DNA from 3 places in the Pseudomonas sp. 05L36 genome. Region 3 is predicted to be linked to each of the others. Evidence: predicted binding sites of a transcription regulator. Region 3 holds the regulator's gene; each other region holds the start of a gene.

Evidence for each region. The regulator FliA, encoded in region 3, starts transcription of late flagellar genes. The targets are predictions, from matches to a motif close to CTAAAGTTTNNNNNNNNNNNGCCGNTAA.
Region 1: AC1DKH_RS08770 (chemotaxis protein CheW) is a predicted target of FliA. The motif match lies at 3,875-3,902, and genes of this name have one in related genera.
Region 2: AC1DKH_RS10765 (flagellar protein MotY) is a predicted target of FliA. The motif match lies at 3,727-3,754, and genes of this name have one in related genera.

What each region holds. Positions count from the first base shown of each region.
Region 1 is NZ_JBFTOU010000006.1:69,146-76,928, reverse strand. It holds gene AC1DKH_RS08790 (hypothetical protein) at 1-142, shown strand, start outside; gene AC1DKH_RS08785 (transporter substrate-binding domain-containing protein) at 282-1,421, shown strand; gene AC1DKH_RS08780 (YkgJ family cysteine cluster protein) at 1,477-2,226, opposite strand; gene AC1DKH_RS08775 (GNAT family N-acetyltransferase) at 2,423-2,881, opposite strand; gene AC1DKH_RS08770 (chemotaxis protein CheW) at 2,909-3,811, opposite strand; gene norR (nitric oxide reductase transcriptional regulator NorR) at 3,929-5,479, opposite strand; gene hmpA (NO-inducible flavohemoprotein) at 5,636-6,817, shown strand; gene AC1DKH_RS08755 (disulfide bond formation protein B) at 7,044-7,553, shown strand.
Region 2 is NZ_JBFTOU010000007.1:219,780-227,562, forward strand. It holds gene AC1DKH_RS10750 (response regulator transcription factor) at 1-64, opposite strand, end outside; gene AC1DKH_RS10755 (hypothetical protein) at 549-1,259, shown strand; gene AC1DKH_RS10760 (argininosuccinate synthase) at 1,409-2,626, opposite strand; gene AC1DKH_RS10765 (flagellar protein MotY) at 2,756-3,661, opposite strand; gene pyrC (dihydroorotase) at 3,821-4,867, shown strand; gene rnt (ribonuclease T) at 4,864-5,541, shown strand; gene AC1DKH_RS10780 (peroxiredoxin) at 5,728-6,330, opposite strand; gene AC1DKH_RS10785 (bacterioferritin-associated ferredoxin) at 6,642-6,860, shown strand; gene bfr (bacterioferritin) at 7,059-7,535, shown strand; gene grxD (Grx4 family monothiol glutaredoxin) at 7,735-7,783, opposite strand, start outside.
Region 3 is NZ_JBFTOU010000026.1:59,916-67,698, reverse strand. It holds gene AC1DKH_RS24115 (protein-glutamate methylesterase/protein-glutamine glutaminase) at 1-249, opposite strand, end outside; gene AC1DKH_RS24110 (chemotaxis protein CheA) at 298-2,547, opposite strand; gene AC1DKH_RS24105 (protein phosphatase CheZ) at 2,602-3,390, opposite strand; gene AC1DKH_RS24100 (chemotaxis response regulator CheY) at 3,412-3,783, opposite strand; gene fliA (RNA polymerase sigma factor FliA) at 3,952-4,692, opposite strand; gene fleN (flagellar synthesis regulator FleN) at 4,689-5,519, opposite strand; gene flhF (flagellar biosynthesis protein FlhF) at 5,636-6,964, opposite strand; gene flhA (flagellar biosynthesis protein FlhA) at 6,976-7,783, opposite strand, start outside.

The DNA.
Region 1 (7,783 bases), on a different contig from region 3:
CAAGTTCCCGTTCAAACCGGGCGAACTGGCGGCCGCCAAGGGCTCCAACCAGCCGTGGTACAAGAACGGCGCCAAGAACGGCCACACCAAGACACCGGGCATGGCGCCGCCGGGAACTCGTCGATCGATGGGTAAGCGTTAAGGTTCAGGCATTTTCAGGTCGCCCGTATTCCTTGCTGTAAGTCAGAGCGTTCCTACACCGGTTGGCGATTCGCCCTCTGGGAATCTCGAAGGCCATTCGTCGAGGATTCATTTCCATGAATCTTGATGAAGGTTTTCTCATGCGTCTGCTTAAGTTTTTTTCTGCACCCCTGATAGTGGCTCTGGCCGCGGGTTGTACTACAGCTGTCGTCGATCCACAGATCCGTTTCGGTGTCGAGCCGCTTGTACCGCCGTTTGAATTCCGTAACGCGAATGGCGAACTGGAAGGGCTCAATATCGAGTTGGGCAATGCGCTGTGTGCCGAACTCAAGTCCCGCTGTGTCTGGGTTGACCAGGATTACGCCACCAACATCGATGCGCTCGAAGGCGGTCGTTTCGACGCAATCATGCCGATGACAGCCACATCGTTGCGTCGCGAGCGTGTCGATTTCACCGAAAACCTGCATCCCCTGAGCAGCAGGCTGGTGGCTCCCAAGGAGGCGAATCTGCAACCCGATGCTCAATCGCTCCGGGGCAAGCGTGTCGGCGTGCTGGCCGGTACCAGTCGCGAGGCGTTCGCCAAGGCGCGTTGGGCGCAGGCGGGGGTAACAGTACGCAGCTTCAACCTCAATGATCGATTGATCGCCAGCCTGCTGGCGGGAGAGCTGGATGCGACTTTGCAAGACTCGATCGAAATTACCTACGCGCTATTGAGTAAACCGCAGGGGCAAGGTTTTGACTTCGCCGGCCCGGCGATTAGCGATCCCATGCTGGGCAGCGGCGTGGCCATGGCGGTTCGCAAAAACGACACCCTGCTGCGCAATAACCTGAATGCTGCTCTTGAGCGGTTGAAACAAAATGGTCAGCTGCAAGCAATAACCCAGCGCTACTTGCCGACGCTGGCTCTCGAGTTTCCTCGGTACTTTCCAAACGAAGAAGGCATGCCATTTTCCAATGCGGTTCAGGTTGGTCAGACACTTTACCTCTCTGGCGTAATCGGAATGACGGAGGCAGGGGAGTTGGTGAAAGGTGGTATAGGGCCGCAAATGGAACAGGCCATGGCCAATCTGCGCAAAGCACTGCAGCATCATGGGTCGTCTCTGGCGCAGGTGGCCAAATGCACGGTTATTCTTTCCGACATGAAGGACTTTGCTGCCATGAATGCTGTTTATCGCAGCTACTTTCCGGCGGATCGGTTACCCGCTCGTACGACATTTGCTGGCAAGCTTGTACTGGACGCAGGGGTGGAAGTGGAGTGTCTGGCGGTCACGACGCTTTAAATCTTTACCTGTCTGAAGGCGCGTGCGCAGCTCGCAAAGCTGCGCACCTGACCTCTCAAGCCGTGCGCAACGAAATGAACGCAAAGTTCGTCGGCGCATCCGCCGCCACTTTCGCCCCGGCCGCAACAATCTGCCCGGCGATATCGTCCCCCGACACATGAAACAGCCACTCGCTGCCCCACTCCGGCAACATTTGCCCGGTCAGTTCGTCGATGATTCTGGCGAACTCCGCCATATCCGGAAGATATGCGGTAAACCCGTCGCCCTTCAGGGCCGTCGTGCGGATGCCCAGCTGTGCGCAAATCGCATCCTTGGTCTGAATTTCGTCGCGATCCGCCTGACGGGAACGCTGGATCAATTCCGATAACTCCCGGTCGACCAGTTTGCCACCGACAATCAGCTCTGGCCCTGTTTCCCAGGACTCTGGCGGGCACTCCTTGGCGGTGGGGTTCAGGGGAATGTGCGGATTGATTTCCATCGGATAGATGCGACACACCAACGGCCGGCGTTCGTAGATGCGGCAGCGGTTGTCTTCGTCAAGATTCCGGCAGGGGCCGACATTGTAGGCGGCGAAGGTGATGGCCACGTACGCGTCGGATTCGCCGCTGCGCACCGCCGCCGAACGGCGTACGGTGTGCTCCCGTTGTTGCACTGGCAGGCCCAGGCCGTTGTCCAGAAACGCTTCCACCAGTACGATCACCTGAGCACCGTCGGCTGCCCACATCCGGGCTTCGCTCAGGGTCAGGGGCACATGGTGGCCGTTGCAGCATTTGCCGCAGCCTACGCAGGAAAACCTTGTATTCATTGAGTGTTCATTCGCATTACAGGGCATGAAACGGCGACAGAATGCCGCCACAAAAGCCGCTATCGAAGCAAATTATGCGCCACTCAGTTGGCCTCGCCGGCCGGAGCAAGCCCGCTCCTACAGGAATCGCGCCCTACACATGTTTTGTGATCGGCCCGGTCACTGTAGGAGCTGGCTTGCCAGCGAAGGCGGCATGTCAGAGAGGAACCGGCTCCCGGCGGACTGCGCGCATCCCGACGCTTTCATACAAGCGCCGCGCCCGAAGGTTGTCTTCCAGAACCTTCAGGTCCACGAAGCCTTCACGCCGCTGCTGGAATACCTTGAACGCTTGCAACAGCAAGGCACGCCCCAATCCACGGCCCTGAAACCGCGGATGCACCACCAGGTTCTTGATGTAGGCACTGGTCCAGCACTGACACACACCCACCACACCTTCGGCATCCTGGGCAATGAAGCACAGGGCCGGGTCATATTCCGGATCGGTTTCGAACTGCCGTTGCCACATGTCCAGCGCGGCTACACGCCCAGCGCCGTCGAGATAACCGAGCTCCATCAGCCGATGCACGGCGGCGGCCAGTTCGGGGCGGTACTCGGTCAATTGCAGGCCGGCTGGCCAATCGGGGGACGGCACGACGACAGAGAGGTCGCGCCGCATCAGCCAGCAGAACTCTTCGGTCAACACTCAATAACCCTGTTCGGCGACAGCCTTGGCCGCGGTGATCAGGCACTGGGTCAGTTCCGGCGAAGAGAACTTGGTCAGCACCGCGTTCGCCCCCGCCAGTCGTGCTTTCTCGGCGTTCATCGCACTGTCCAGCGAGGTGTGCAGCAGTACATAAAGATGCGCGAAATCCGGAGTTTCCCGCAGGGTACGGGTGAAGGCGTAGCCGTCCATCTCCGACATTTCGATGTCCGAGACGATCAGGTTGATCTGTTGTGCGGTGCCTTGCAGGTCCAGCAGGCAGTCGATGGCTTCCTTGGCGCTGCGGGCCGTATGGCATTGCAGGCCGAGGTTGCGCAGGGTGTGCACCGATTGCTGCAAGGCTACCTGGCTGTCATCGACCACCAGGATGCGCGCGTTGCCGAGCAGTTCGGCGTCTTCCATGCTCAGCTCGGTCGGCGCCATTTCGATTTGTGCCGGGGCGATGCCGTGGATGACTTTTTCGATGTCCAGCACTTGCACCAGGGTGCCATCGACCGACGTCACGCCGGTGATGTAGGCGCGCGAACCACCGGAGCCGAAGGGCGGCGGGCGGATGTCGGTGGTCAGGCAATGGACGATCTTGCTCACGGCCTGCACGTGCAGGCCCTGCTTGGAGCGGCTGACGTCGGTGACGATCAGGCAGCCGCCGTTCGGGTCTTCCAGCGGACGTTCGCCAATGGCACGGCTGAGGTCGATCACCGACAGCGAGGCACCGCGCAGGCTGGCGATGCCTTTGACGTGAGGGTGCGACTCCGGCAGCCGGGTCAGCGGCGGGCAGGGAATGATTTCACTGACCTTGAGCAGGTTGATCGCCATCAACTTGCCGCTGCGCAAGGTAAACAGCAGAAGCGAAAGTGAGTCTGCGCGGGCTTTGGTGGAGGACATAGGAACCTTCTCTGGAAAAAGGTGACGGGCAATCCCGGGATCGCCAATGACTTCGATGCCGGGTTATCGACTTGTCGGGGGCAGGCTTTAGCATTTCCGTTGAATGTCAGGCCGCCATCACTTCATCCCCAACCGCTTGGCCATCCGCCCCAGGTTCGCCCGATCCAGGCCCAGCTCACGGGCCGCGCTTGCCCAGTTGTTGTTATGCCGCTCCAGGCAGGCACCGATCAATTGACGCTGATAACGCTCGGTGGCCTCGCGCAAATCGCCAGTCACCAGTTGCGTGACGCTGGCAGCCGGTTGCTCGGCAGCGGCTTCGACGCTGGCGTTGGGCAAGTCCAGGTCGGCTGCGCTCAAGCTGAGAATCTTCGGCCGTTCCTTGCAGTTGCCCAAGGCTTTCAAGGCGCTGCGGCCGATCAAGTGTTCAAGCTCGCGCACGTTGCCGGGCCAGTCGTAGGCCAATAGCGCGGCCTGGGCGTCGCTGTTCAGGCGCAGGCTGTTGAGGCCCATGCGCGAGCGGTTCTGCTCCAGGAAGTAACCGCTGAGCAGCAGCACATCGCGTCCGCGATCGCGCAGGGCCGGCACCAGCAGCGGATAAACGCTGAGGCGATGGTAGAAGTCGGCGCGGTAACGGCCGCTGCGCACTTCTTCGGCGAGGTCGCGGTTGGTCGCCGCGATCAGGCGCACGTCGACCTGATGCTCCTTGTCCGAGCCCAGTCGCTGCAGTTGACCGCTCTGCAACACGCGCAGCAACTTGGCCTGCACGGTCAGCGACAACTCACCGACTTCATCGAGAAACAGCGTGCCGCCGTTGGCCAGTTCGAACTTGCCACGGCGGTCGTTCAGCGCACCGGTAAAAGCACCGCGGACATGGCCGAACAATTCGCTTTCCACCAGTGTGTCGGGCAACGCGGCGCAGTTGAGGCTGATGATCGGTTTGTCGGAGCGGGGCGAGGCGGCATGGATGGCCTGGGCCACCAACTCCTTGCCGACCCCGGTTTCGCCGGTGATCAACACGGTCAGGTCGCTGCCGCCCACCAGACTGATTTCTTCGGCCAGACGCTTGTGGGCCTTGCTTTGGCCGATCATCTCGCGAGTCTGCTGGCCGCTGGCCTGGCGGTAGACCTCGGCGCGCTGATGCTCGTCTTCGACCCGGTTGTTCAAGCGCTCGATGCGCTCGGCGGCGTTGACTGTGGCGGCCGCGAGGCTGGCGAAGGCTTGCAGGGCATCCAGCTCGATCGGTTCGAAGCGCTCCGGATCGAGGGCGTCGAGGGTCAGCAGGCCCCATGGGCGCTCGTCGATGAATAACGGGCAACCCATGCAGTCATGAACTTCCAGATGATCATCCAGGCCATCGACCAGGCCGTCATAGGGGTCAGGCAAGTCGCTGTCGGCAGCGAAACGGGTCGGGCCTGGGCCGCTGAGCAGCGCTTGGAAACGCGGGTGCTCGCTGACCTTGAAGCGCCGACCGAGGGTATCGGTACTCAAGCCGTCGACCGCCAGCGGCACCAGCCATTCACCGTCGAGACGCAGCAGAGCGGCGGCGTCGCATGGCAGCAGGGCGCGCATGGCTTCCAGCAGGCGGCGATAACGCTCGCCCTCGGGCAGTTCGCGGGACAGGTCGGAGACCAGGGGCAGCAGGGCGGTGAGCAGGGGTTTTGCAGTCATAGTGACTCCGTGTAGTCGGTATGACTATAAGTCAGGCAGTGTCTAAATGACTATTAAGTTATTAACTTATTGATTTATAAAGACTAAATAGTTGGCATGGAAACTGATAGGCATAGGGTAATCCGTTAGCAATCCAAGAAGACCAGGAGTCACTTTATGCTGAGCGTTCAAGATCGTGCCATCGTCAAATCCACTGTGCCACTGCTCGAAAGCGGTGGTGAAGCGCTGATCACACACTTCTACCGCATGATGCTCTCCGAATACCCGGAAGTCCGCCCACTGTTCAACCAGGCCCACCAGGCCAGTGGTGATCAGCCGCGAGCCCTGGCCAACGGCGTATTGATGTATGCGCGCCATATCGACCAACTCGACCAGTTGGGCGACCTGGTGGCCAAGATCATCAACAAGCACGTGGCCCTGCAGATTCTGCCGGAGCACTACCCGATTGTCGGCAGCTGCCTGCTGCGGGCCATTGCCGAAGTATTGGGCGAAGAGATCGCCACCCCGGAAGTGATCGCGGCCTGGGGTGCGGCCTACGGGCAACTGGCGGACATCCTGATCGGTGCCGAAACCAGCATCTACGACCAGAAGGAACAGGCACCGGGCGGCTGGCGCGGGGCGCGGGAATTCATCGTGGCCGGCAAGGTCGAGGAGAGCGCCGAGATCACCTCGTTCTACTTTGAACCTGCAGACAAAGGCCCGATTCTGGAGGCAGAACCCGGCCAGTACATCGGTATGAAACTGATCCTCGACGGTGAAGAGATCCGTCGTAACTACTCGCTGTCAGCGCTGGCGAACAAAGGCCAGTACCGCATCAGCGTCAAGCGTGAAGCCGGTGGCCGCGCTTCCAACTACTTGCATGACCAGTTGCATGTTGGCGCCAGCATCCAGTTGTTCCCGCCATCGGGCGAGTTCACCCTGACCGCCAGCGACAAACCTCTGGTGCTGATCAGCGGCGGCGTCGGCATTACCCCGACCCTGGCGATGCTCGAAGCTGCGCTGGAAACTCAGCGGCCGGTGCATTTCATCCACTGCGCGCGCAACGGCAGCGTCCATGCCTTCCGCGACTGGATCGATGGCCTGGCCGAGCGTCACCCGCAGCTCAAGCGCTTCTACTGCTACGCCGAAGATGACGGCGTGAGCCCGGCGGCGCACAAGGTCGGCTTGTTGAGCCAGCAGCAGTTGCATGCATGGCTGCCGGAGCAGCGTGACCTGGATGTTTACTTCCTGGGGCCGAAAGGTTTCATGGCGTCCATCAAGCGTCACCTCAAAGCCCTGGGCGTGCCGGAGAAGCAAAGCCGTTACGAGTTCTTCGGGCCGGCTGCGGCACTGGAGTAACCCCTAATAAAGATCGCAGCCTTCGGCAGCTCCTACAGGATGCAATCCATTCCGATGTAGGAGCTGCCGGAGGCTGCGATCTTTTGATCTTTCTGGTTAAAAGTTAATCCCTCCTTAACCGTCCTGTCGTCTATTCCCTGCGACATCCCCCTTGCTACGCGCCAGCTCTCAAAGATCAGGCCAGCGTGTAGACTGGCGGGCAATCGAAATTTTCAAGGGAAACGCGATGAGCGATGAATCCATGCGGTTGGGGCGTGAACGGCGCTACCTGGTGTTGTTGGGCATCATTTGCCTGGCGCTGATCGGCGGGGCGCTGTACATGCAAATTGTTCTGGGCGAGGCCCCTTGCCCGCTGTGCATCCTGCAACGTTATGCGTTGCTGCTGATCGCGATCTTCGCCTTCATCGGCGCCGCCATGCGCAGCCGTCGCAGCATCACGGTGTTCGAAACCCTGGTGGTGATCTGCGCACTGGCAGGTGTCGGCGTTGCCGGGCATCACGTCTATACGCAGTTCTATCCGGCGGTCAGCTGCGGCATCGATGTGCTGCAACCGATTGTCGATGACTTGCCGCTGGCGAAGATCTTCCCGCTGGGTTTCCAGGTCGATGGTTTCTGCTCCACGCCATACCCGCCGATCCTCGGTTTGTCGTTGGCACAGTGGGCGTTGGTCGCCTTCGTGCTGATTGTGGTGCTGGTGCCTTTGCTCACGTCGCGTAACCGCAAAGCGCTGCGCTGAGGTCATCTGTCGGCAGGAATTGTCGGACAAAAAAGCCCCGGTCCTTGAAGAGAGGACCGGGGCTTTTTTGTCTTGCTCAGCGCATTTCAGAGGCCGGGTAAAAAGACCGTGATGTGCGACAGCCAAGGGTGCGACACATGTGCGACATGTTGTCACAGAGTCAGTGTCGCAGGGCGTTCGAAGAGGCCGGATTGGTACATGGAAACGTAACGAAATTGGGCTGTTTTGCA
Region 2 (7,783 bases), on a different contig from region 3:
CCATTAGCATACGTACCGCAAGACGAATGACGGGGTGATCATCCACGATCAGCACTTTATTCATGGGCAAGTCCAATTTTCGCTGTTCGAATTTTTAGAGCCCGCACAATAGCCTAGTCGTTTCACCCATGGCATGTCGTCCCTTCCGGCCACCCACACCAAGAGACATCCCCTACAAACAACACGGATTTCTCCTACAATAATCCCTCGAACGGAATGAGTTGAAAACTGTGTCAGCGTCAGTGTGTCGCACTTTCCAGCAGCTGCCTCTATCGATTTACGACCAAAATTTTCCGAGAGCCGGCCTGAACAGTCGCGCCCTGACAAACATAAGCCTCTACTCCTTCGTTAAAACGTAACTGATATTTTCGCACTCAACATTCACACCGGAAATATCACACACCAAGCATCCAATTACTCTTACAGCAAATAATATTTTTTGAGCAATCATTAAAGCACCACCAGCACTCAAAAAAATCGAAGAAAACACAACAACAACTACCACATCAAAGCATTTTCATAAACCATTCAAGAAAAGACAATAGAGCATGAATATAGAACATGATAAAAAACGAATTAACAACCCGATGACAATTATCGCGATATTTGCAGCGCTCTCTGAAACTTCGGCAGCCGTTTCCCTACCCTTCCTTGACCAAGAGGAAAGAGAACTCTATGTCTGGTTTCTGATCAGCTTTCCGTTTTATTTACTTTTGCTTTTTTTCGCGACACTCAACTTCAACTACAAATCACTTTATGCGCCTTCCGACTTTGAAAAGGGCAAACACTTCATGAAGGTCATGGATGATGCCGGGCGGCCGGAAAAAAAAGCGTCCGGGAAGTCCTCTGGGAGTTCCGCTCTGGAAACGTCAACGAATGACCGGCAGTCAGCTCGGACGCCCTGCGGCGCACAGGACCCGCCAATGGAGATTGGCCTGCAAACCACCGTATTTGTTCAGCATCAACTTCAGTTACCGGAGTTTATAAAAGACCTGTACATCGTGGATGCACGCTGGATGAGCAAGGAGGTCGAGTTTGGAGCGCTGCTGGAAAAAATCCAGAGGCCACGGGAAAAGGAGGCGTACGTGATTCTGTTTGTCACTTGTGCCGTTTCGGAGGCTTTACTGAAAGCCAGTGCGCTTAAACATTCAAAGCAGACCAGGAAGCGCTGTGTCGCCTTTTATGTTGCCTACAATCTGGACTCGCACAGGTTGTCGGTCATTGATCAAGCCGGACAACCAGCAGACAACGACACGTAGAACAGGACAAACCATTGGCAGGAGAAAAACAGAAAATCATCAGCGAAAACGAAAACACCCGACAACGTAGTAACTGGCGTCACACCCCGTTTTCAGGTGCCTGACCTCGTCCTGGACGAGATCAGGCATCCATCACGATATCAAAGGTCTCAGAACAGCTTCCGGCCTTTGTTCGCTGCAATGCGCATGCGCAAGGCGTTGAGCTTGATGAAGCCCGCTGCATCCGCCTGGTTGTACGCGCCACCATCTTCTTCGAAGGTCGCGATATTGGCGTCAAACAGCGAGTCGTCGGACTTGCGGCCAGTGACGATCACATTGCCCTTGTACAGTTTCAGGCGCACAACGCCGTTCACGTTGACCTGGGACGCATCGATCATCTGTTGCAGCATCAGACGCTCAGGGCTCCACCAGTAGCCGGTGTAGATCAGGCTGGCGTACTTGGGCATCAGCTCGTCCTTGAGGTGAGCCACTTCGCGGTCCAGTGTGATCGATTCGATCGCACGGTGGGCACGCAGCATGATGGTGCCGCCCGGGGTTTCGTAGCAGCCACGGGACTTCATGCCCACGTAGCGGTTCTCGACGATGTCGAGACGGCCGATACCGTGTTCGCCACCGATACGGTTCAGGGTCGCCAGCACGGTGGCCGGAGTCATTTCGACGCCGTCCAGCGCGACGATGTCGCCGTTGCGGTAGGTCAGTTCCAGGTACTGCGGCTTGTCGGGTGCGTTTTCCGGGGAAACGGTCCAGCGCCACATGTCTTCTTCGTGCTCGGTCCAGGTGTCTTCCAGCACGCCGCCTTCATAGGAGATGTGCAGCAGGTTGGCATCCATCGAGTACGGGGATTTCTTCTTGCCGTGACGCTCGATCGGAATCGCGTGCTTCGCGGCGTAATCCATCAGCTTTTCACGGGACAGCAGGTCCCATTCGCGCCACGGAGCGATCACTTTCACGCCAGGCTTCAAGGCGTACGCGCCCAATTCGAAACGAACCTGGTCGTTGCCCTTGCCGGTGGCGCCGTGGGAAATGGCGTCAGCGCCGGTTTCGTTGGCGATTTCGATCAGGCGCTTGGCGATCAGCGGACGAGCGATGGAAGTACCCAGCAGGTACTCGCCTTCGTAAACGGTGTTGGCGCGGAACATCGGGAAAACGAAATCGCGCACGAACTCCTCGCGCAAGTCGTCGATGTAGATCTCTTTCACGCCCATGGCCTGAGCCTTGGCGCGTGCAGGTTCGACCTCTTCGCCCTGACCCAGGTCAGCGGTGAAGGTCACCACTTCACAGTTATAAGTATCCTGCAGCCACTTGAGGATCACCGAAGTGTCCAGGCCGCCGGAATACGCCAGAACGACCTTGTTTACGTCCGCCATGCCATCACTCCACGGGGTTCTACGGAAAGCCGGGAAGTCTACCGCTCATACAGAATAATTTACAGTGGCGCGACAGCTTATGACGACGAAGCGACAGATTCTGTCGAGGGCGCGACGATGACCGCCGGGTCAGGAAGTTGCCGAAGTGGCCGCTTTCGTCGCTTGCGGGGCGACTTGTTCCACAGGTGCTCCGCGCTCCAGGCGTACCGCTACCCGTCGGTTCTTCGCGCGGTTGGCGTTGTTGGTATTAGGCGCCAACGGATAACGCTCACCATGGAAACGCACGGTGATTTGCGACTCCTGGATGCCGTTGGCCTTGAAGAACTCCATCACTGCCAGGGCCCGGCGCCGCGACAAGTCGCGGTTGGTCAGACGGTTGCCACTGTTGTCGGAGTGACCGTCGAGCTCGATGCGATTGACCGTCGGATCGGCCTTCATGTACTCCAGCATCACCTGCAGCTTGGCCTTCGCGGCGCCGTCGAGCTCGATTCCGCCGCCGGGGAAGCCGATTTCGGATTGTTTCACCTGCTCGAAGTTCTGCGGCAACAGTTTGGCCACGCAGCTTTGGTAATCGGCAAACGCCTTGGTGAACCTGACCGGCAGCAAGCGCACTTCCGACACCCGGCCATCCCCCGCGAAATGGCGAACCACCGGGCTGCGACCGTCCATCAGTCCGCTGATCAGGCGTCCGGCCTGAACCTGTGAACTGTTGAACACCACGTTGCCGCTGCCGATTCTCACCGTGCCCAGGTTGATATCGTTACGCCCCGGTTGCCACGGCGCGGCAGCGGCCAGCAGCGTCGCCGAGCCACCGCCAATCATCGGGTTGTAGGTTTTCAGACGAAACGTCGCCTGCTCGCCGGCGCGACGCACGAACTCGCCCGAACCGAAGTCGGTAATCGGCTGAGTCATGCGGCATTCGAACTTGTCACCCTCGACCGTCCACTCAATGCTCTCCAGACGGGTCTGGAAAGTGAGCGCCATCGCGGGAAGGCTGGCAAACACACTGAGCAAGGCAAAAAAACGCTGGCGCACGGGAGGCTCCACTGGCTTCTACAACAAAAAGACCGACACACACATGTTTACGGCATACCCGTTGGATATCGGAAGCTTCGCGCAAAACTTGATAGCGAGTGCCTGCAAGAGTCTTTTCCGGTAGCATTCCCTTGAGTTTGACCCGCCTGGAATCCCCTCATGTCCGACCGCCTGACCCTGCTGCGTCCCGACGACTGGCATATTCATCTTCGCGATGGTGCCGTATTGACCAATACCGTCGCGGATGTCGCGCGCACCTTTGGCCGCGCCATCATCATGCCCAACCTGGTTCCACCGGTGCGCAACGCGGCCGAAGCCGACGGCTATCGCCAGCGGATTCTCGCTGCCCGCCCGGCCGGCAGCCTGTTCGAGCCACTGATGGTCCTGTACCTGACCGACCGCACCCAGCCTGAAGAAATTCGCGAGGCCAAGGCCAGCGGATTCATTCACGCCGCCAAGCTGTACCCGGCCGGCGCGACCACCAACTCGGACTCTGGCGTCACCAGCATCGACAAGATTTTCCCCGCACTCGAGGCCATGGCCGAAGTCGGGATGCCGTTGCTGGTTCACGGTGAAGTCACCCGTGGTGATGTCGACGTTTTCGACCGCGAAAAAATCTTCATCGATGAACACATGCGCCGTGTGGTCGAGCGCTTCCCGACCCTCAAAGTGGTCTTCGAGCACATCACCACCGCGGACGCCGTGCAGTTCGTCAACTCGGCTTCGGCCAACGTCGGCGCGACCATCACGGCTCACCACCTGCTGTACAACCGTAACCACATGCTGGTGGGCGGGATCCGGCCGCACTTCTATTGCCTGCCGATCCTCAAGCGCAATACCCACCAGGAAGCCCTGCTCGACGCCGCCACCAGCGGCAGCGAGAAGTTCTTCCTCGGCACCGACTCGGCGCCCCACGCCCAGCACGCCAAGGAAGCGGCCTGCGGTTGCGCCGGTTGCTACACCGCCTATGCGGCAATCGAGATGTATGCCGAAGCCTTCGAACAGCGCAATGCGCTGGACAAGCTCGAGGCCTTCGCCAGCCTCAACGGCCCGCGCTTCTACGGCCTGCCGGCCAACACCGATCGCATCACCCTGGTCCGCGAAGAATGGACCACCCCGACCAGCCTGCCATTTGGCGAGCTGACCGTTATCCCGCTGCGCGCCGGTGAAAAACTGCGCTGGCGCCTGCTGGAGGAACACGCGTGAGTGAAGACCATTTCGACGACGAACTGGAAGGCAATGGCGGCGGAGGCGGCCCTCGTCATCCAATGGCGGCCAGGTTCCGTGGTTACTTGCCGGTTGTCGTCGACGTAGAAACCGGTGGCTTCAATTCGGCCACCGACGCCCTTCTGGAGATCGCCGCGACCACCATCGCCATGGATGAAAAGGGTTTTGTTTATCCGGATCACACCTACTTCTTCCGTGTCGAGCCGTTCGAAGGCGCGAACATCGAAGCGGCGGCCCTGGAGTTCACCGGGATCAAGCTCGATCACCCGCTGCGCATGGCCGTGAGTGAAGAGTCTGCCCTGAACGATATCTTCCGCGGCGTGCGCAAGGCCCTCAAGGCCAATGGTTGCAAACGGGCGATCCTGGTCGGGCATAACAGCAGCTTCGACCTGGGCTTCCTGAATGCAGCGGTTGCGCGCCTGGACATGAAGCGCAATCCGTTCCATCCGTTCTCCAGTTTCGATACCGCAACGCTCGCGGGCCTGGCCTACGGCCAAACCGTGCTGGCCAAGGCGTGCCAGGCTGCGGACATCGATTTCGACGGTCGCGAAGCTCATTCGGCACGCTATGACACCGAGAAGACGGCAGAGCTGTTCTGCGGCATCGTCAATCGCTGGAAACAGATGGGCGGCTGGGAAGACTTCGACGATTGATGTGTTGTAGGAGCGAGCTTGCTCGCGATGGTCGTGAACGATAACGCGGGGAGCCTGACACCCAGCGGTGTTCTTGAATCCATCGCGAGCAAGCTCGCTCCTACAGGGTCAGAATCCAACGCATAAAAAAACCGGCCTCGAAGGCCGGTTTTTTTGTACCTGCTTTTTATAGCTGGAGCGTGCGCCTTACAGAGCGGCAGCGTGCTCGGTCAGGTAAGCCGCAACGCCTTCAGGCGAAGCGTTCATGCCTTTGTCGCCTTTTTTCCAGTTGGCAGGGCAGACTTCGCCGTGCTCTTCGTGGAATTGCAGAGCGTCGACCAGACGCAGCAGCTCTTCCATATTACGGCCCAGCGGCAGGTCGTTGATGATCTGCGAGCGGACAACGCCTTTGTCGTCGATCAGGAACGCGCCACGGAAAGCCACGCCGTCAGCGGACTGAACGTCGTAGGCCTTCATGATGTCCTGCTTGATGTCGGCAGCCATGGTGTAGCGAACCTGGCCGATACCGCCATTGTTCACTGGAGTGTTGCGCCATGCGTTGTGGGTGAAGTGCGAGTCGATCGAAACAGCGATCACTTCAACGTTGCGTGCCTTGAACTCAGACATGCGGTTGTCCAGAGCGATCAGCTCGGACGGGCAAACGAAGGTGAAGTCCAGTGGGTAGAAGAACACCAGGCCGTATTTGCCTTTGATCGCCGAGGACAGGGTGAAGCTGTCAACGATCTCGCCATTGCCGAGTACGGCCGGTACGGTGAAGTCAGGGGCTTGCTTGCCTACGAGTACGCTCATTGGATATCTCCTGGTGTAATAGCGTGAGAAACAGGGTTCGCATCAGCCTGCCACCCTGAGGCGACAGCCCTGTGACACGATCCCCGGTCGCAAAAGACCGGCCATCATACACCGCGTGTTTGAGCTGGCTTAGCTGTTTTTTCCCCGTACGATGAAATCCCCGACGGTTTTGCATCACCAATTTGCCAGGCAGACCGTTCGTCAGCCATACCCATTTATGACAAAAAGTGCCCTGAAACCACTTTGACAATCATTCTCGTTAACATTAAGATCCATCGCAATTGAGTCACAATCAGCGACGGACCTTCCTTATGTATGTTTGCCTCTGCACTGGCGTCACCGACGGTCAAATCCGCGATGCGATCTATGAAGGATGCTGCAGCTACAAGGAAGTCCGTGTGGCTACCGGCGTTGCCAGTCAATGCGGCAAATGTGCCTGCCTCGCCAAGGAAGTGGTCCGCGAGACCCTGACCAAACTGCAAACGGCCCAGGCTGCAATTCCCTTTCCAGCAGAATTTACCGCGGCCTAACTATCGAATATCAAAGAACCGGACATACGTCCGGTTTTTTTATGCCTCAAAATCAACTAGTTATGCTCTAGACGCGGAACACAAACATTCTTATTCAGATTAATTTTCATTTAAGTTTCAATAACTTAGGTTTGACACCCTTAAATACGCGGCTCAGACTCTGCCCTATTGACAGCTAATAAAGGGCAGGACCCCATCATGAAAGGCGACGTTACAGTCATCCAGCATCTCAACAAGATCCTCGCCAATGAGCTGGTCGCGATCAATCAATACTTCCTGCATGCGCGCATGTATGAAGATTGGGGCCTGAACAAGCTCGGCAAGCACGAGTACCACGAATCCATCGACGAGATGAAGCACGCGGACAAGCTGATCAAGCGGATCCTGTTCCTTGAAGGCCTGCCGAACGTCCAGGACCTGGGCAAGCTGCACATCGGCGAGCACACCAAGGAAATGATCGAGTGTGACCTGCGTATTGAAAAAACCGGCCATGCCGATCTGAAAGTGGCCATCGCGCATTGCGAGAAAGTTGGCGACTTCGGCAGCCGTGAACTGCTCGAAGACATTCTCGAGTCCGAAGAAGAACACATCGACTGGCTGGAAACCCAACTGGGCCTGATCGACAAGATTGGTATCGAGAACTACCTGCAATCGCAGATGGGCGAAGACGAGTAAGTTCTACGCCGTTAATTTCGATGCAATAAAAAGCCCCGCTCTCTTTTAAAGAGGCGGGGCTTTTTTGTGCCTGCTGCTTTTATTGTAGGAGCGAGCATGCTCGCGATGGACCAGAAAGCGCTGCGGGGAACCAGGCTCCCAGCGTTATCGTTAACGACCATCGCGAGCATGCTCGCTCCTACAGGGAGCAGGAACCGAATCAGGCTTCGGACTTGTTGGCAGCAGCGGCTTCAACAGCAGCCTTGATG
Region 3 (7,783 bases):
CGAGGAGAACATCAGGACCGGGGTCGGGCAGCGTTGCATGATGTGCCGCACAGCGGTGATGCCGTCCATCATCGGCATCTCGTAGTCCATGGTGATCACGTCGGGCTTGAGGGCCAGCGCCTGATCGATCGCCTCTTTGCCGTTGGTCGCCGTGCCGACGACCTGGATATTGGAATCCGCTGAAAGAATTTCCGAGACGCGGCGGCGGAAAAACCCCGAATCGTCCACCACCAGGACTTTGACTGCCATAAACACTCCATTAGATGGAGCGAGGCCAGGCGCCCCGCTCCACCAGAATCAAATACGCCGTGTGGCGTAACGCTTGAGCATGCTCGGAACATCGAGAATCAGCGCGATGCGGCCGTCACCGGTGATGGTGGCGCCGGACATGCCCGGCGTTCCCTGGAGCATTTTGCCCAATGGCTTGATGACCACTTCTTCCTGGCCCACCAGTTGATCGACGACAAAGCCGATCCGCTGCGTGCCCACCGAAAGGATCACCACATGGCCTTCGCGCTGCTCTTCGTGAGCGGCGGAGCTGACCAGCCAGCGTTTGAGATAGAACAATGGCAGTGCCTTGTCCCGCACGATCACCACTTCCTGGCCGTCCACAACGTTGGTGGTCGACAGGTCGAGGTGGAAGATCTCGTTGACGTTCACCAGCGGGAACGCGAATGCCTGGTTGCCGAGCATGACCATCAGCGTCGGCATGATCGCCAGGGTCAGCGGCACCTTGATGACGATCTTCGAACCCTGGCCCTTGGTCGAGTAGATGTTGATCGAGCCGTTGAGCTGGGAAATCTTGGTTTTCACCACGTCCATGCCCACACCGCGACCCGATACGTCGGAGATCTCGGTCTTGGTCGAGAAACCCGGGGCGAAGATCAGGTTGTAGCATTCGGTGTCGCTCAGGCGGTCCGCCGCATCCTTGTCCATCACACCGCGCTTGACCGCGATTGAACGCAGGACGTTCGGGTCCATGCCTTTGCCGTCATCGGAAATCGACAGCAGGATGTGATCGCCTTCCTGCTCGGCCGCCAGGATGACCTTGCCGCCACGAGCCTTGCCCGAGGCTTCGCGTTCTTCCGGCGATTCGATGCCGTGGTCGACTGCGTTGCGCACCAAGTGGACCAACGGATCGGCCAGGGCCTCGACGAGGTTCTTGTCGAGGTCGGTTTCTTCGCCGACCAGCTCCAGGTTGATCTCTTTCTTGAGCTGGCGAGCCAGGTCGCGAACCAGGCGCGGGAAACGCCCGAAGACTTTCTTGATCGGCTGCATCCGGGTCTTCATGACCGCGGTTTGCAGGTCGGCCGTGACCACGTCGAGGTTCGACACGGCCTTGGACATGGCTTCGTCGCCGCTGTTGAGGCCCAGGCGGACCAGGCGGTTACGCACCAGCACCAACTCGCCGACCATGTTCATGATCTCGTCGAGACGCGCGGTATCGACGCGCACGGTGGTCTCGGCTTCACTGGCCGGCTTTTCCGCCGGTGGCGCGGCCGGGGCACGCGCAGCAGCAGGTGCAGCGGCTGCAGCCGGCGTTTCGGCTTTTGGCTCGGGTGCCCTGGTCACAGGTTTCGGCGCCGCAGCCTTCGCGGCCGGCGCGGCAACGGACGTGTTCGATCCGCTGGCAACCGTCGCCTTGCCGACTTCGCTGAACTTGCCTTTGCCGTGCAACTCATCGAGCAGCGATTCAAATTCGTGATCGCTGATCAGATCGCTGCCGACCGCTGCAGCGGTTGGCGCGGCAGCAGCCGGTACGGAAGCAATGGCCGACTCCAGCGCATCGACAGCGAAGTTACCCTTGCCGTGCAGTTGGTCGAGCAGTGCTTCGAATTCGTCGTCAGTAATATCGGAGCTGTCGCCGGCCGCTTTCGGGGCCTCTGGCGCAGCTGGCGCCGGGACCACCGCGTCAACGGCGAACTGGCCCTTGCCGTGCAGTTGATCGAGCAACGACTCGAACTCGGCATCGGTGATTTCATCGCTGACCGGCGCAGAAACAGCCGCCGGCGCCTCGGCCTTGGCCTTGGCCTTGACGGCGTTCAGCGAGTCCAGCAGTTGTTCGAATTCATTGTCGGTGATATCGCCCGATTCGCTTTCTGCCACAGACTCTTCAATCACTTCGGCGACAGGTGCTGATGCGGCCTCGTCAGCCGATTGCGGCTCGGCCAGACGGGCCAGCGCCGCGAGCAGTTCAGGTGTCGCAGCGGTGATCGGGCTGCGTTCGCGGACTTCGCTGAACATGCTGTTCACCGCGTCCAGCGCTTCGAGAACCACGTCCATCAGTTCCGAGTCGACGCGACGCTCACCCTTGCGCAGGATGTCGAACACGTTCTCGGCGATGTGGCAGCACTCCACCAGCTCGTTGAGCTGAAGGAAGCCGGCGCCCCCTTTTACAGTGTGAAAACCGCGAAAAATTGCATTGAGCAGATCCGCATCATCCGGACGGCTTTCCAGCTCGACCAGTTGCTCGGACAGTTGCTCTAGAATCTCGCCGGCCTCAACCAGGAAATCCTGAAGGATCTCTTCATCGGCGCCGAAGCTCATTAAGGGGGTGCTCCTACAGGTCTAAAAACCCAAAAAACCTAAAATTCTAAAACTCTAAAATCCCAGGCTGGATAACAAATCGTCCACATCGTCCTGACCGGACACAACGTCTTCTCTTTTATCGGCATGAATCTGCGGACCTTCACCCTGAGAGAGATGTTTTTGTGGATCTTTTTCTGCAAGCATCGCTTCACGGTCATGTTCGATGCCCGCAAAGCGGTCCACCTGACTGGCCATCAGCACGAGCTTGAGCAGGTTGCTTTCAACTTCGGTGACCAACTGGGTCACTCGCTTGATCACTTGCCCTGTGAGGTCCTGGTAATCCTGGGCGAGCAGGATGTCGTTGAGGTTGCCCGACACCGCGCGATTATCCGTGCCGCTGCGCACCAGGAAGCCGTCGACCCGGCGGGCCAGTTCACGAAACTCTTCGGCGCCGACTTCGCGACGCATGAAGCGTCCCCAGTCCGTGCTCAAGGCCTGGGCTTCATCCGCCAGGCCATTGACCAGCGGCGTGGCACTTTCCACCAGATCCATGGTGCGGTTGGCCGCAGCCTCGGTCAGCTTGACCACATAGCCCAGACGCTCGGTGGCGTCGGTGATCTGGGACACTTCTTCGGCTTGCGGCATGTGCGGGTCAATCTGGAAATTGACGATCGCGCTATGCAGTTCGCGAGTGAGCTTGCCCACTTCCTGATACAGGCCGCGGTCACGGGTCTGGTTGAGCTCATGGATCAATTGCACCGCGTCGCCGAACTTGCCTTTTTCAAGGCTCTCGACCAATTCGACGGCGTGTTTTTTCAGGGTCGACTCAAAGTCGCCCAATGAAGTTTCGTTATTGCCCATAGCTCCCCCGTGGCGCACTCATCAACCGATGCGTTCGAAAATCTTCTCGATTTTTTCTTTCAACGCCTGGGCCGTGAAGGGTTTGACCACATAGCCGTTAACGCCGGCCTGGGCCGCTTCGATGATCTGCTCGCGCTTGGCTTCAGCGGTCACCATCAGCACCGGCAGGTGCTTGAGCTTTTCATCGGCACGCACGTGGCGCAGCAGATCGATACCGGTCATGCCAGGCATGTTCCAGTCCGTTACCAGAAAGTCGATGCTTCCGCTGTTGAGCACCGGAATGGCGGTAGTGCCATCGTCGGCCTCGACGGTGTTGGTGAACCCAAGGTCACGCAGCAGGTTCTTGATGATCCGCCGCATCGTTGAGAAGTCATCAACGATGAGGATTTTCATGTTCTTGTCCAATTCGACCTCCAAGCAGTCTTAAACGCGCCCAGCACCTGGACGCGCCATTTCAATCAATCCGGCAAAGCACTCGATGACTGTCTGGAGCACAACAGATCGCGACCGGCGCAGTTCAACACCACACCGGCCTCGTTCGCAGTGTCCCCCACACTGCCTTCAGCGCGCTCGCCACTCCCCCAAACGCCCCCGCAAACGGGCCGCGCACTGGCTGTGTAACTGGCTGACCCGAGATTCGCTGACCCCCAGGACCTCACCGATTTCCTTGAGGTTCAACTCTTCGTCGTAGTACAGCGCCAACACCAGTCGCTCACGCTCCGGCAAATTGGCAATCGCCTCCGCCAGCGCAGCCTGGAAGCGTTCATCTTCCAGATCGCGTGACGGCTCGATATGAGCACTCGCGCCATCCTCGTGCAGACCTTCGTGTTCGCCGTCCTGCAACAGGTCGTCGAAACTGAACAGCCGGCTGCCCAGGGTGTCGTTCAAAATCCCGTAGTAATCGTCGAGACTCAATTGGAGTTCGGCCGCAACTTCGTGATCTTTAGCGTCACGGCCGGTTTTCGCTTCAATCGAGCGAATGGCATCGCTGACCATGCGCGTATTGCGGTGAACCGAACGTGGCGCCCAGTCCCCCTTGCGCACTTCATCGAGCATGGCGCCGCGGATTCGAATGCCCGCGTACGTCTCGAAACTGGCGCCTTTGCTGGCGTCATATTTGGTCGACACCTCAAGCAGGCCGATCATCCCGGCCTGGATCAGGTCTTCGACCTGGACGCTGGCCGGCAGGCGCGCCAACAAGTGGTAGGCAATGCGTTTAACCAGCGGCGCGTAACGCTCGATCAGCTCGTACTGCGCATCACGCGCCGATTTTTTGTAGAGGTTGTAACCGCTTGCTGTCATAGAACCGGTCCTGCTGTCTGCTGCACGAGGCGCTCGACGAAAAACTCCAGGTGCCCGCGCGGGTTGGCAGGCAGCGGCCAGGTATCGACCTTCTGTGCGATGGCCTTGAATGCCAGCGAGCACTTGGAACGGGGGAAGGCCTCGTAGACGGCGCGCTGCTTCTGCACGGCCTTGCGCACGCTTTCGTCGTAGGGCACCGCGCCGACGTATTGCAGGGCGACGTCGAGGAAGCGATCCGTGACCTTGGTCAACTTGGCGAACAGGTTGCGCCCTTCCTGCGGGCTCTGGGCCATGTTGGCCAGGACGCGGAAGCGGTTCATGCCGTAGTCACGGTTAAGCAATTTGATCAAGGCGTAGGCGTCAGTGATCGAGGTCGGCTCGTCGCACACCACCAGCAGCACTTCCTGGGCTGCGCGAACGAAACTGACTACCGAGTCACCAATGCCCGCAGCGGTGTCGATCACCAATACGTCGAGGTTGTCGCCGATATCGCTGAAGGCCTGGATCAGGCCGGCGTGTTGCGCGGGGCTCAGATGCACCATGCTCTGAGTGCCGGATGCGGCCGGAACGATACGGATGCCGCCGGGTCCCTGCAGCAGTACATCGCGCAGTTCGCAGCGGCCCTCGATCACGTCGGCCAGGGTACGTTTGGGTGTCAGGCCCAGCAGAACGTCGACGTTCGCCAGCCCCAGGTCGGCGTCCAACAGCATGACGCGCCGGCCAAGCTCAGCCAGAGCCAGGGACAAGTTCACTGACACATTAGTTTTCCCGACGCCACCTTTGCCGCCGGTCACCGCGATCACCTGTACGGGATGCATGCTGCCCATGTTATTTCTTTACCTTGTCTTGCATAGACGGAGGCCACATTACTGGCTGCGCGTTCACAAACGGAACAATGCATGGCAGACCATCGATGTAGGTACAAAAACTGTTCATTACTACCTTAGCCAACCTGCTTGGTTTGGCTGTGGTAAATATCAGCGAACATGTCAGCCATGGCTTCTTCGCTGGGTTCTTCCTGCATTTGCACGCTGACGGCGCGACTGACCAACTGATGACGGCGCGGCAGATGGAGATCATCCGGAATCCGCGGGCCATCGGTCAGGTAGGCCACCGGCAGCTCATGACTGATGGCCAGGCTCAACACCTCGCCCAGACTAGCCGTTTCATCCAGTTTAGTCAGGATGCAGCCCGCGAGCCCGCAACGCTTGTAACTATGATAGGCGGCGGTTAGAACCTGTTTCTGGCTGGTGGTTGCCAGGACCAGATAATTTTTCGAGCGGATGCCTCGACCGGCCAGGCTTTCGAGTTGCATGCGCAGGGCCGGATCGCTGGCCTGCAGGCCGGCGGTATCGATCAGCACCACGCGCTTGCGCAGCAAGGGTTCCAGCGCCTGCACCAGGGACTGGCCCGGATCGACGTGGGTCACCGACACATTGAGAATGCGCCCCAGGGTCTTGAGCTGCTCCTGGGCACCGATGCGGAAGCTGTCCATGCTCACCAGTGCAATGTTCTGCGCGCCGTACTTGAGCACGTAACGGGCCGCCAGCTTGGCCAGGGTGGTGGTCTTGCCCATGCCGGCTGGGCCGACCATGGCGATCACACCGCCCTCTTCCAGCGGCTCGACTTGCGGGGTAACGATCATGCGCGCCAGGTGCGCCAGCAACATGCGCCAGGCCTGACGAGGTTCTTCGATTTCGCTGATCAGCGCCAGCAGGTCGCGCGACAACGGGCCTGACAGACCAATGCGTTGCAGGCGACGCCAGAGGTTGGCCTGGTCCGGACGGCTGCCCTGCAGCTGATTCCAGGCCAGGGAGCCGAGTTGTACTTCCATGAGTTCGCGCAGGCTGTTGAGTTCGAAACGCATCGAGTCGAACGCGCGCGGGTCCACGCCAGTGGAGGCTGGTGCAGCGGGCGGTGCGGGGCGACGGGGTTCGGCGTAGGTCGGCTCGATCAACGGCTCGGCTGCGGTGAGCGGCAAGCCGGCGAACAACTGGCGATTGGTCGCATTATCGCTCTCGCCGACGCCACGCAGGCTCAGTTCGGCCTGGGCAGTGACGATCCGCGACTGAGTCTTGCGCAGCTCGTCTTCGAGTTCCATGTTCGGAACCCGCGGCGCCAGCGCCGACAACTTGTAATCCAGCGCTGCCGTCAGCTCGACACCCCCGGCGATCCGGCGGTTGCCAATGATGGCGGCATCAGCGCCCAGCTCATCGCGAACCAGCTTCATGGCCTGACGCATATCGGCGGCGAAAAAACGCTTAACTTGCATAAACCACTACCTCAGCCGTTGGGCCCTACTGTCGCAACGATGGTCACTTGCTTGTTGTCAGGGATTTCCTGGTAAGCCAACACGTGCAAACCCGGGACTGCGAGCCGGCCGAATCGCGAGAGCATCGCGCGAACCGGACCGGCCACCAGCAGAATCACCGGTTGACCTTGCATCTCCTGGCGCTGCGCTGCGTCGATCAACGAACGTTGCAGCTTCTCAGCCATGCTTGGCTCCAGCAGAACGCCCTCTTCCGAGCCTTGTCCGGCCTTTTGCAGACTATTGAGCAATATCTGTTCCAACCTTGGCTCCAGCGTGATCACTGGCAGCTCCGACTCAGTGCCTACAATGCTTTGCACGATTGCACGGGATACGCCAACACGCACGGCAGCCACCAGCGCGGCGGTATCTTGACTCTTGGCGGCATTGTTGGCGATGGCTTCGGCAATGCTGCGGATGTCACGCACAGGCACTTGTTCGGCCAACAGCGCCTGCAGCACCTTGAGCAGCTGCGACAGCGAAACCACGCCCGGCACCAGCTCCTCGGCCAGCTTCGGCGAGCTTTTGCCCAGCAATTGCATGAGCTGCTGCACTTCTTCGTGACCGATCAGTTCACTGGAATGCTTGTAGAGAATCTGGTTCAAGTGGGTAGCCACTACGGTACTGGCATCGACCACCGTATAACCGAGGGATTGCGCCTGGGCGCGCTGGCTGATTTCGATCCAGACCGCCTCCAGGCCGAAAGCCGGATCTTTGGCGGTAATGCCGTTGAGCGTGCCGTAGACCTGTCCCGGGTTGATCGCCAGTTCGCGATCCGGGTAA